Regions from separate parts of the Shewanella avicenniae genome, predicted to be linked through region 3. Evidence: predicted binding sites of a transcription regulator. Region 3 holds the regulator's gene; each other region holds the start of a gene.
What was found. The regulator sigma-54, encoded in region 3, starts transcription at its own class of promoters, with help from an activator protein. The targets are predictions, from matches to a motif close to GTTGGCACGNNNNTNGNNT.
Positions count from the first base shown of each region.

Region 1: the regulator sigma-54 is predicted to act here: its motif matches at 1,877-1,895, upstream of fliE (flagellar hook-basal body complex protein FliE).
Region 2: the regulator sigma-54 is predicted to act here: its motif matches at 1,881-1,899, upstream of flgA (flagellar basal body P-ring formation chaperone FlgA).
Region 4: the regulator sigma-54 is predicted to act here: its motif matches at 1,772-1,790, upstream of JYB87_RS03295 (formate/nitrite transporter family protein).

Region 1 is NZ_CP071503.1:3,003,745-3,006,879, forward strand. It holds gene fliF (flagellar basal-body MS-ring/collar protein FliF) at 1-1,375, opposite strand, end outside; gene fliE (flagellar hook-basal body complex protein FliE) at 1,485-1,823, opposite strand; gene JYB87_RS13340 (sigma-54-dependent transcriptional regulator) at 1,976-3,135, opposite strand, start outside.
Region 2 is NZ_CP071503.1:3,027,060-3,030,194, forward strand. It holds gene JYB87_RS13440 (CheR family methyltransferase) at 1-774, opposite strand, end outside; gene JYB87_RS13445 (chemotaxis protein CheV) at 911-1,831, opposite strand; gene flgA (flagellar basal body P-ring formation chaperone FlgA) at 2,022-2,729, shown strand; gene flgM (flagellar biosynthesis anti-sigma factor FlgM) at 2,806-3,123, shown strand; gene JYB87_RS13460 (flagella synthesis protein FlgN) at 3,123-3,135, shown strand, end outside.
Region 3 is NZ_CP071503.1:533,654-536,788, reverse strand. It holds gene lptB (LPS export ABC transporter ATP-binding protein) at 1-367, shown strand, start outside; gene JYB87_RS02315 (RNA polymerase factor sigma-54) at 456-1,934, shown strand; gene hpf (ribosome hibernation promoting factor) at 1,961-2,248, shown strand; gene ptsN (PTS IIA-like nitrogen regulatory protein PtsN) at 2,251-2,694, shown strand; gene rapZ (RNase adapter RapZ) at 2,691-3,135, shown strand, end outside.
Region 4 is NZ_CP071503.1:775,260-778,394, forward strand. It holds gene JYB87_RS03290 (HupE/UreJ family protein) at 44-649, shown strand; gene JYB87_RS03295 (formate/nitrite transporter family protein) at 705-1,526, opposite strand; gene JYB87_RS03300 (SufE family protein) at 1,964-2,416, opposite strand; gene JYB87_RS03305 (aminotransferase class V-fold PLP-dependent enzyme) at 2,419-3,135, opposite strand, start outside.

The sequences.
Region 1 (3,135 bases), 1.7 Mb from region 3:
GAATCAGCTTCTTCATGATGGGGCGTACGATAAACAGGAACAGCACTAGGATCAAGATAGCACCAATACCCAATTTCACCGCGCGCCAGAACCAAGGTTGTTCCCACATTGGCACTTCAGGGGCTTCATCAACCAAGTGATCCATAAATGGCACTGTGACCACTTCAATCACATCGCCACGCTGATCACTAAAACCAATGGCACCTTCTAACAGACGACGAATATTGGTCATCTCTTCAGCAGTACGAGGTACCCGAGATACTTGGCCATCGTCTGCCGCAGCACCGGCTTTAAAATCTACCGCCACCGACACGCTAACACGACGGATAACACCCACTTGCTGGCGGGTATGACTAATGGTGGTATCCAACTCAAAGTTGCGGGTCGCTTCATTGTGGCTGCTTTGAGCACTCGGCTTATTATTGCCGTTACCAGTCGCTGTTTCAGGAATATTAGATTCCATAGGCGGTTGATTGGTTAACGCACCTGGAATGCCACCATTGGTGCCATTGACGGATTTGTTTTCTACGGTCATTTCGCTGCGCAGTGCAGGCAGATCTGGGTTGTATCGTTTGGCGGTTTGCTCAACCGCCGTGAAATCCATGTTCACATCCACTTGTGAGGTGAAATTTTCAGGCCCCAGAATAGGGATCAGAATCGACTCAATTTTGCTGCGATATTCATTTTCTTTTTGCTGCACGATTTCCAATTCGCGGCGTGCACGTGCAGAAATGGCATTTTGGCTACCCGAATTCAATAAACGGCCACTGGCATCAGTCACTGTGACTTTGGTTGGGTCCATGCCGTGTACGGCAGACGCCACGATATCAACAATCGCATCCACTTCGCCTTGGCCTAAACCGCCACGGCGGGTGTTGACCACCACGGTGGCGCTTGGTTGTGCTTGAGTGCGAGCAAACACGTTCTCTTTCGGTAGCGCTAAAATCACTTTGGCGCGGCTCACACTGCTTAGCTCTTCAATCGCTTTGGCTAAGTTAACCTCTTGGCTGTGTTTCAGCCGCGCTTGTTCTAAGCGTTGGCTAACACCAAAACCTGAATCTTTATTGAGGAAATCATCTTTATCGGCATTACCGCTGTCGATCCCTTCACGGCTCAACATCATTTTCACTTGTTGATACTGATCTTCGGGCACTTTGACCACATCAACATCAAGCTTGTACGGAATGCGGTTTTTATCCAGCGCATCCAGCACCTGTACCATCCGCTCAGTGTCCATCTTCCCGATTGGACGATATTCTGGCTCTTGCGCCCAAATCACGATAAACACAGCAACCGCTAACAGGATTGCCAGCGTGAGGATCATGGTGATCTGCTTTAGCGTGTCAGCACTGCCAAAGGAGGACATCATCCCCATTTTGTGTTCTTGCTGAGCCCCTGCGTCTACAACTGATCCGGCGCCATTTGGGTCTACGACTAAGTCTGTGGCCACGATAATTACCTGCTAACTAAATTGACGATACAGCCTATACAGGCATGCTCATGACTTCTTTATAAGCTTCAACCAGCTTATTGCGCACTTGTACGGTTGCTTCAAAGGCGACGCTGGACTTTTCACGCGCAATCACAGTGTCAGACAAGGTGACAGTGGTGTCGCCCATATCCAAGCGGCGAGATAGGTCGCCTGCAGTAGTCTGTAAGCCACTAACATGGCCAACCGCTTGGGCGAGTAAGTCAGCAAACTCAGCGCCAGATGAATTCGCAACGTTACGAAGAGGAGACGGCGAAATGGACCCAGAGGCGGGTGCGATTTCACCTTGAAGTGATTGCATTTCCTGCAGTAATGAATTGCCACCGATTTGCATACTTAACTCCTTCGTCAGAGATTTGACGAGTGCTGTTCAATTATGACCAGTTAATGCAAATAAGTTGCCAACAAAGATATCTATCTAAAAATAAACAGAAAAAACGGTGAAAGCGATTAAGCTGTCACCGTTGTGGCGGGATAAATCAAAGGTTAAGCGGGAATATCAATCCCCATGTCACGCATGCGCGCCATTTTATAACGCAAGGTACGCGCACTGATGCCCAGCTTCTCGGCCACAAGCTTGCGTGAGCCTTGGCATTGGGTCAGAGTTTCCAAAATAATCTGGTGTTCCTGCGCCTTTAATTCGTCACCGAGCGCATCGCTACTTGGTTCGGCGTAACGACTATCCAGCGGCTGAGTCACATCATACAGGTCAATGATGATGTCACCAGCTTCAATAATGCTATTGCGCTGTAGAATCATCGCTCGCTGAATCACGTTGTCGAGTTCACGCACGTTACCCGGCCAGCGATGACCAAGCAACTTACGAATCGCACCATCATCCAGCTGCGGCACCGGTGTCACATGGCTGGCTTTGGCATGTTTGCTGATTAGATGTTTCGCCAATGGAATAATATCCGCAGGCCGTTGGCTCAGTGCAGGCCATACTAACGGGAATACGTTGATGCGGTAGTAAAGGTCTTCACGGAACTCCCCTTTCGCAATCGACTCTTTTAAATCGCGGTTAGAGGTTGCCAGTACCCGCACGTCGAGCTTGATGGTTTTACGGCCACCTAAACGCTCCACCTCGCGCTCTTGCAATACTCGCAGCAGTTTGGCTTGTAAACCCAAATCCATCTCGGAGATTTCATCGAGCAGCAAGGTGCCACCTTGAGCTTGTTCAAACTTACCTGGGCAAGCCTGATAGGCGCCAGTAAAAGCGCCCTTTTCATAACCGAACAGGGTCGCTTCTAGCATGTTCTCTGGAATCGCAGCACAGTTGATGGCCACAAAGGGTTCATCAACCCGGGCACTTTTCTGATGAATATAACGCGCTAACACCTCTTTACCTGAACCACTCGGGCCAAGGATCATCACCGAGGCATCCGATTGCGCCACGCGTTTAGCTAACTCCAGCAGTGCGATACTTTTTTCATCGGCCACGACGGGATCACCACTGGCTTTCTTTGGTGTCAAATAGCGGCTCACTTGGTTCAGTAACACCTCTGGCGCAAAAGGTTTGGCCAGATAATCGACCGCACCCAATTTAATCGCACTGACAGCATTGTCGATGGTGGCGTAAGCCGTCATCAACAACACCGGAATTTGCGGGTAATACTGCTTGAGATGGTCGAGCAAGCCCATACCGC
Region 2 (3,135 bases), 1.7 Mb from region 3:
TAACCCAGCAATAGACTCAGAGGCGCCCAAAAACAAGATGCCTTTGGGATTCAAAGCGGCAGCAAATTGCCGCAAGATTTTGGCTTTGGCTTCCGGGGCAAAATAGATAAGCACATTACGGCAAAAGATGATGTCAAACTTGCCAAGTAACGAGTAACTTTCCAATAAGTTATGCGCGCGGAAATTAACTAAACGCCGCACATTATCCTTTAAGCGCATGTTGCCATTTGGCAAAGCATCAAAAAACTGACGCTTATGCTCCTCAGATAAACCCCGCGCCAATGCCAGCCCATCATATTCGGCATTTTTACATCGCTCCAGCATTGAGGGCGATAGGTCAGTCGCTTGGATTGATACTCCACCGGGTAATCCGCCCGGTTTACGTTGCTGATATTGCAGCGCTGTCATGGCTAATGAGTAAGGCTCTTGCCCTGAAGAACAAGCAGCTGACCAGATTTTTAGTGGACGGCCTAATTTGGCATATTGTGGCAACAGTTGGTTAGCCATCAAATCGAACGGGTATTTGTCACGAAACCACAGGGTTTCGTTGGTGGTCATGGCATCAATCACTTCCGCACGTAATTGACGCTCGGTAGGACGCATCGACTGCTTAACGACTTCAGACAACGAAGGTAAGCCATATTTGCCCATCAAAGGCGCTAATCGGCTTCTGACGAGATACTGCTTATTTTCACCGAGCACAATACCGCTATGCTGCTCTAAAAACAGTCTGAATTGATTATACTCGGTTTCTGCGAGCGACTTATCTTGCACCTTGGCTTCCCGTCATTAATGAACACCGCCGTTATAGAAGTGTACGCTGTCCTGCTATTGTATCGGGCTGCGTTATACCGCAGCTGAACCAGCATGACAAGCGCCACTACTATTTTAATTCAGCACCAGCGAAAACTTATAAACTGAGATGCTTGTTAACAGCTGCCGCCAATTCATCAGGGTTAAACTTTGCGATAAAGTCATTGGCGCCCACTTTCTGCACCATCGCGTGGTTAAATACGCCACTGAGTGAGGTATGCAACACCACTTTAATATGCTTAAGTTTAGGGTCATCACGAATTTCGGCTGTTAAAGTGTAACCGTCCATTTCTGGCATTTCGATATCTGAGATGATCAATGGAATTTCAGTTGAAACATTGTCCATCTCAGTGGCAATCGCCTTGAGCTTTTCCAACGCTTCGCGACCATCTTTTGCCGTATCGATCTGCAGGTTCAGCGCTTCCAGAGCACGAAGGATCTGCTTTCTAGCAACTGCGGAATCGTCAACCACCATGATGTGATACTGCTGTTCTCTATCGATGGTAAGCGCCTCATCAACTTCTTTACTGATAGCAGTCTTCACTGGTGAAATTTCATCAAGAATTTTCTCAACGTCAATAATTTCAACCAATTCACCATCTATCTCGGTGACTGCAGTCAAGTAAGAGGTGCGACCGGCCCCTTGCGGTGGTGGCATAATTGCCGACCAGTTCATATTAATGATGCGTTCGACCGATTTGACCAAAAAACCCTGCACACTACGGTTATACTCGGAAATGATAATAAAACTATTGGTCACATCTTCGATTGGACGTCCGCCAGTCGCCGCGCTCAAATCGATCACAGAAATCGTGGTGCCACGAATATGCGCTACCCCTCTGATAAAGGGATTCAATTTAGGCAATGAAGTCAAAGGTGGGCACTGTAGGACTTCTTTCACTTTAAACACGTTAATACCAAAACGCTGTCTGCCGTTTAATTTAAATAGCAGCAGTTCCAGCCTGTTTTGCCCTACAAGTTGAGTTCTTTTATTGACCGATTCAAGAATGCCTGACATAAGTCTGCCTTGTATTAATTTTACAATTCCCACCTAACTGAATCACCAGTAAGGCATGCATATTGCTTTTACACCGATAATCCGAGCTTCAGTCAAAGTTCTGACGCGGCGGCATCGAATGCGCTATCAGCGGTTGTGGAACTACCTGAAGTATAAGTGTAAACCTGTTTTTCTATCTAGCCTGTTCATTATGAAAGTAAATTTAGCACATATTTTTTTCGCTGCAGTGATAAACGCCGTAATATCAACAGGCGTGCAGGCTGACATACCAAGTATATCGGCTATACAAAAGTTAGCTAAAGAAACAGTGTCAAAAAACTTAGCTGCACCTGCGACAGCTAAAATTGAAATCACGCCTCAGGCAATCGACCCAAGATTGCCGCTACCAAACTGTATTTCGCCGGTGACGGTAGAGCTTGCCGTCGATCGTCCGATTAGCCGTAATAACACGCTAAAAGTCAGTTGCGACATCGAAAACCAAACATACCCGTGGCAAGTATTCATGTCAGTGCGAGTCGATATCAGTTTTCCCGTGATCGTGCCCAATGAAACCTTGGCGCAAGGCACTGTGTTAACAAGAAGTAACCTCAGCTTGCGCTATATCGATCAATACAGCTTAAACGGTCAACAATTTGATAGCCTAGAACCACTCATCGGTGCAAAACTCAAACGACGTATCACCAAGGACTACCCTATTTTTTCAGCCAACGTATGCTTTGTTTGTAAAGGTGATCAGGTCTCTATTTTGGCAGCTACCGAAAATTTTCAGATAAAGACGGTTGGCGTCGCTATGGAAGATGGCAATGCCGGCGAGCAGATTAGCGTAAAAAATGCGAGGTCAAACAAGCTGATAGAGGCTATAGTGGCAAAAGTTGGCGAAGTTCGCATAAAAATGTAAAAATTGCTCAAGCAATAAACTGATCTGCCGATAAAGAGTCTGAGAACTTAGATTCAACGCTGGAGCCCAAACGGCTATGGACATTAAACAACTGCAAAATCAACCGCGAGTGACTACGGTCAACTCACCTAAAACCGGTTCAGCGACCACAGCTGAAAGCACGCAATCGGCTATAGTGGCGAATAGCAAAGACTCAGTTGTTGTCTCAAGTCAGGCACAGCAGCTTCAAAGTCTACAGGGTAAGATTTCGTCTCTGCCAGACGTTGACGTTAAAAAAGTAGCGGAAATAAAAGCAGCTATTGCTGAAGGCCGTTACAAAGTTGACCCTGAAAAGCTGGCAGGCAATATTGCGCAATTTGAAGCCGATATGAACGATATCAATCTGGAGGCTTAATGCAGCTGACAG
Region 3 (3,135 bases):
GCTGCTCGAAGAGTTTCATATCACCCACATCCGTGACAGCTTGGGGATGGCGTTATCGGGTGGAGAACGGCGCCGCGTTGAGATAGCACGCGCGTTAGCGGCTGATCCAAAATTCATTTTATTGGACGAACCTTTTGCGGGCGTAGATCCAATTTCTGTTATCGATATCAAGAAAATCATCGAACAACTCAAGTCTCGAGGACTGGGTGTCTTGATTACCGATCATAACGTGCGCGAAACTCTGGATGTGTGCGAACACGCCTACATCGTCAGCCATGGGCAGCTGATTGCAGAAGGCACACCCGCCGAGATCCTCGACAACCAACAGGTGCGAGCAGTGTACTTAGGGGAACAATTCAGGCTATAGTACGGTGGTGGGGACAAATAAATTTCATAAAACTACCAACTCTTTGTGGTTGTTTTAATACATAATTTTTGGGGATTAGCAGTCAACAATGAAAGCGTCACTTCAGCTTAAGCTGGGTCAACAATTAACTATGACACCGCAACTGCAGCAGGCAATTCGTCTACTGCAATTGTCGTCGCTTGAGCTGCAGCAGGAAATTCAACAAGCACTCGATTCCAACCCGATGTTGGAGATTAATGACGATGTTGATGTTGATAACAATGACGCGGGGCTTGAAGCGGATAACCGCGAACGTGACAGTGAACAAGAGCTGTCAGAGTCGATAGAAGACAGTTCGTCCGTTGAAACCAGTGATGCGCTTAATAGCCAAGAGCTCCCTGAAGAACTGCCAATGGACACCACTTGGGACGAGGTTTTCACCGCTGCGCCCAACACGTCATCTGGCGTCGTCCGTGACGATGACATGCCGTTTCAAGGTGAAACTAGCGAAGGCTTGCATGAGCATTTGGAATGGCAAAAAAACCTCACACCATTTTCAGAAACCGATGAAGCAATTGCTACCGCGATTATTGAAGCCATTGACGAGCGTGGCTATTTAACCCAATCAGCTGAAGAAATTATTGAAGCGCTGGGCTTAGATGATATCGAAGTGGATGAAGTTGAAGCCGTGCTGAAGCGCATTCAACACTTTGATCCCGTGGGAGTTGCCGCGCGCGATTTACGCGAATGTTTGCTGATCCAATTATCACAATTCAGTGACGACGTACCGCATTTGGCCAATGCCAAAATGCTCATCGATGAGTACCTCGATCTGATCGCCGCCAAAGATTACCGCACCTTGATGCGCAAAACGCGCCTTAAGGAAGAAGAGTTACGTGACGCAATCGTTCTCATCCAAACGTTAAATCCTCGCCCAGGATTAACCATCCAAGAGTCTGAAGATGAATATGTCATTCCAGACGTGACGGTATGGAAGAAAAACGGGCGCTGGGTGGTTGAACTCAACCCAGATTGCATGCCAAAAATCAGCATCAATCAGCAGTATGCCACGATGGCACGTAGCGTGCGCAGCCAGTCAGATAGCCAATTTATTCGTGGTCATCTGCAAGAAGCTAAATGGTTTATCAAGAGTTTGGAAAGCCGTAACGACACCCTGCTTAAAGTCGCTAATTGCATCGTTCAATTTCAGCAAGGCTTCTTCGAATATGGTGAAGAAGCGATGAAACCTATGGTGCTCAACGATATTGCCGAAGCGGTAGAAATGCATGAATCGACCATTTCGCGGGTCACCACCCAGAAATACATGCACACCCCTCGCGGCATTTTTGAACTAAAATATTTCTTCTCTAGCCATGTAGGTACTGACGATGGCGGCGAGTGTTCTTCAACAGCCATTCGTGCTTTCATCAAAAAGCTGGTTGCCGCGGAGAACCCTAAAAAGCCGTTAAGCGACAGTAAAATGGCGCAATTGCTTGCCGAACAAGGCATTAATGTCGCGAGACGAACAATCGCTAAGTATCGGGAAGCAATGCTAATTCCGCCGTCAAATCAGCGGAAGAGCCTTTAAAAGCCCGACAATCGGAGGAGTCAACGATGCAAATTAATCTTGCAGGAAAACAACTTGAGATCACCGATTCTTTACGTAGCTACGTTGAGAGCAAATTTGCAAAGCTTGAACGCCATTTCGAACAGATCAATAATGTCCACATTGTCCTCGCTGTTGAAAAAGCACTACAGATAGCAGAAGCCAAGCTGCACCTTTCCGGCGGCGAAGTATTTGCAACCTCTCAACACGACGACATGTACGCCGCCATTGACATCCTCATTGATAAATTGGATCGTCAGGTCATTAAACACAAAGAAAAGCTGACAAAACACTAACGATGGAACTTAGGACCATCCTGCGGCCGGAGTGTACCACCTGTGCGACTCCGGGCAGTAAGAAAAAGGTACTGGAGCTCATCAGCGATCTCGCAGCAGCCCAGTATCCCGACCTATCCTCTCAAGCCATTTTTGAAAGTCTTTTGGCTCGCGAGCGTATGGGCAGTACAGGAATCGGTAACGGTATTGCGATCCCGCATGGTCGTTTGCCGGATATTGACACGCCCGTTGCGGTATTAATCAAGTGTGAAGAGGCCATTCCTTTTGACGCGATTGATAATCAACCGGTGGATATTTTGTTCGCACTTATTGTGCCAGCAGATCAATGTCAGCAACACCTGAGCACGCTCTCCGCCATGGCGGAAAAGCTAAGCGATAAACAAGTGCTCAAGCAGCTTCGTAAGGCTGAGAACGAGCAAGAACTTTATCAGGTAATCACCGCATGAAGTTGGCCATAGTCTCCGGTCGTTCAGGTTCAGGAAAATCTGTAGCCCTGCGCGTATTAGAGGATATGGGCTATTACTGTGTTGACAACTTGCCATTACAGATGATTGGCGATCTGCTAGTAAATCTGCGAGGCAGCAATGAGTTCGTCGCTATCAGTGTTGACGTGCGCAACTTACCCAACCAAGATAAGTTACTTGAAAGTCAGCTTGCGAAACTCCCCGAAGGCACAGAGGTCATCAGTTTTTTCCTCAATGCATCCGACAAAGTATTAATCAAGCGCTATAGTGAAACCCGCCGTTTACATCCGCTCTCCAAGCGTCATAAATCGTTAAAAGAGGCGATTGAAGAGGAAGGTGAACTGCTAGAGCCTATCTCGCAGTTGATGGATCATTATCTTGATACCTCAACTTCCAACATCTATGAATTAAGCGACACTGTGC
Region 4 (3,135 bases), 240 kb from region 3:
TTCTAAGGTGTAGTTGTGTATCACAGGCCAACTAGAGGTATGTATGCGCAACTTCTCCGCGTTTAATGAACATCCGTTCCGTCTACCGATTACATTGCTTATTGCCTTGTTATTTTGGTTTTCTTTTGCGCCAGTTTTGTCACCGGAATTGCCCCAATTTCCACATTGGCAATTCATCGCAACTGTGTTGTTTATGATTGGCGTTGGCATTTGGGCGATGCAGATTGGTGGTCGAGCATTGTGGGCATTACCCCTGAGTTTCTCAGTGTTGTTATTGGCTGGCTTTGCCACCGAGCACACTTCAATCGCAATGATATTTGCAGAAGAGGGAATGTTACTGGCAGTGTTTTTGATCGGTATGTTGGTCGCGGGAAATGTGCGTTGGTCGGTACACGGGGCGATAGCGTTAACAGGCGTGTTAGCCTTTGCTTTTGGCTATCGTTTTGCTCACCTAGAGCCTATGGCGTCAGCGGATATTAGCCAACAATTGTTGCTCCTTGGCGCGCCGCTGGTGACTGCCGGCATCTTATGCTGTGTGTTTGGAGAAAGCGCTTGCTATGCACTGTTCAAAACCCACCATCGCAATATTGCATTTGGTTACGGAGGAGTGATGCTCGCTGCGGGTTTTCTGTTGGTGCTACTGCGCTAACGTATGTGTAAATAGCAAAAGACCGCCACGTTTGGCGGTCTTTTTTTATCCGCGATTAGGCCGATTTTTTCAAGGTACGGGCAGGGCTAGTGCGTACGTGAGTAAAGTACAGCGGTAAGCCAACCAACACAAATCCACCCACCAGATTACCGAGCGCCGTTGGAATTTCGTTCCAGACGATATACTCCATAAAGGTGAAGTTACCGCCCATGATCATTGAGAATGGGAACAAAAACATATTCACAATCGAGTGCTCAAAGCCCATAAAGAAGAACAACATAATTGGCATCCACATCGCCATCATTTTACCGGTTGCAGAGCTAGAGATCATCGCGCCCACAACCCCCATGGACACCATCCAGTTACACAACATGCCGCGGATAAAAATAGTCAACCAGCCATCGAACCCTTGTGCCTTGTAGCCTAAGGTGCGTGACTCGCCAATCTTGGCGACTTTCTCGGCGATGATCCCTCCGTCGACGTTATAGCCGTAGGTGAGAATAAACGACATCATAAAGGCGACGGTCAGTGCACCGCCAAAGTTACCCAAAAATACCAAGCCCCAGTTCCGCAGTACTTGGCTCATGGTCACCCCAGGTCGCTTATCGATTAATGCCAATGGCACTAAGGTAAACACGCCTGTGAGCAAATCGAACTTCATCAAGTACAGCATGATAAAGCCCACTGGGAACAATATTGCGCCGATCAGTGGTTGCCCGGTTTTAACCGCGACTGTGATGGCGAATACGGCGGCTAACGCCAAAATCGCCCCTGCCATAAATGCACGAATCAAGGTGTCTCGGGTAGACATATAAACCTTGGATTCACCTTGATCGACCATTTTGGTGACGAATTCATTTGGTTCTACATAAGACATCTTGGGTTCCTCACACAGTTGTCATTGAGATTCAGCGTTTGAGATACATGTTCGGGACTGCAGGGCTATCACGGCAAAATTCAGGCATAAAAAAACGCCCTAAGTATTGCGTGATTAACACGTAATACTTAGGGCGCCATTACCCGGTGATACATTCAAATTCAGTGCACTCATACTGAATTTGAAGGCTGCACATTCCGATTAAGCCACAGACTTCAGTGCCTGTTTTATTTTCATTTTATCAATTGCAGGTAGTGTGCCAAAATTAATAATCATTTAAAATCAGTATGTTGTTTATTGTGGTGGTATGTGGGATGAATCTTTATGTGCACTAATATGGTGAGGTTTTGCCCTGTTGAAGTGCAACTGCCTGCGTTACGTCAGGGCAAGGAGACAAGTTTAGCCTGTTACTTGTGAGCGAGATTATTTGGGTGAGATTATTGCGCCATTAGCTTAACTTGCTGCACTAACGCATAGAGCCCATTACTGCGCGACGGACTCAACTGGCCAGCCAATCCCAATTGAGCAAAATACGCCTCTGCGTTAAAGGCATTGATATCCGCTGTCGTTGCACCATTGGTGGCGGCTAAAATCAGCACAATCAGGCCCTTGACGATACGCGCTTCGCTGTCCGCCAGATAGAAGTGCTGGCCATTGATTTCAGTGTGATACAACCAGGCGGCACTTTCGCAGCCATCCACTTGGGCTTTCGCAGTTTTGAACGCGTCATCCATAGCTGGCAGCAGTTTGCCCAGTTGCATCAGCAAGCGGTATTTATCTTGCCAGTTACTGGCCTGAGCCAGTTTATCACGAGCGCTAAGCAGCTTATCTTGCTGTTGATAAAAGGCGCTAAATTGCGTGGCAGGCAGTGATGGTAAAGCGTCGGTCACAATTAAAAATCCTCATTCAGCAGTTCAAGGGTTTGCTTCAGCGCTGCTAAAAACTGCTGAATATCTTGCTCATTGGTGTAGATGCCAATCGAGGCGCGGCAGCAACCGCTGAGCTGTAACAGTTCCATCAGCGGCATGGCGCAGTGATGGCCGCAGCGAATCGCTACGCCTTGCTGATCTAGCAGCGCGCCGATGTCTTGATGATGTTCGCCGCGCACGTTAAACGCCACCGCACCGCAGTTATCACTGTGGGCGCCGTATAACTCGATTTCTGGCAACTGAGCCAATCCTTGCTGCAGTAGTTGCAGCATGCGTTGCTCATGGGCGTTGCTGTCGCTGTTGGCGTGTTGCTGGAGAAATTCGATCGCTTCGCCAAGGCCAATAATCTCGGCAATCGGCGGTGTGCCCGCTTCTAACCGATGCGGCAGCGCGCCAAAGGTGGTGCCACTGAAACTCACGGTTTTGATCATCTCGCCGCCAGTCAGCAGCGGGGTTAACTTTTCGAGCTCGGCAAGCTTGCCCCATAAGACGCCAACGCCAGTTGGGCCATACATTTTGTGGCCAGAAAAGGCATAAAAATCGCAGCCGATGGCTTGCACATCCACGCTTAAGTGCGCAATCGCTTGCGCGCCATCGACGACTGTCATCGCGCCTGCTTGTTTCGCTAGCTGACACAACTGAGCGATATCATTCACGGTACCGAGCACATTGGACACATG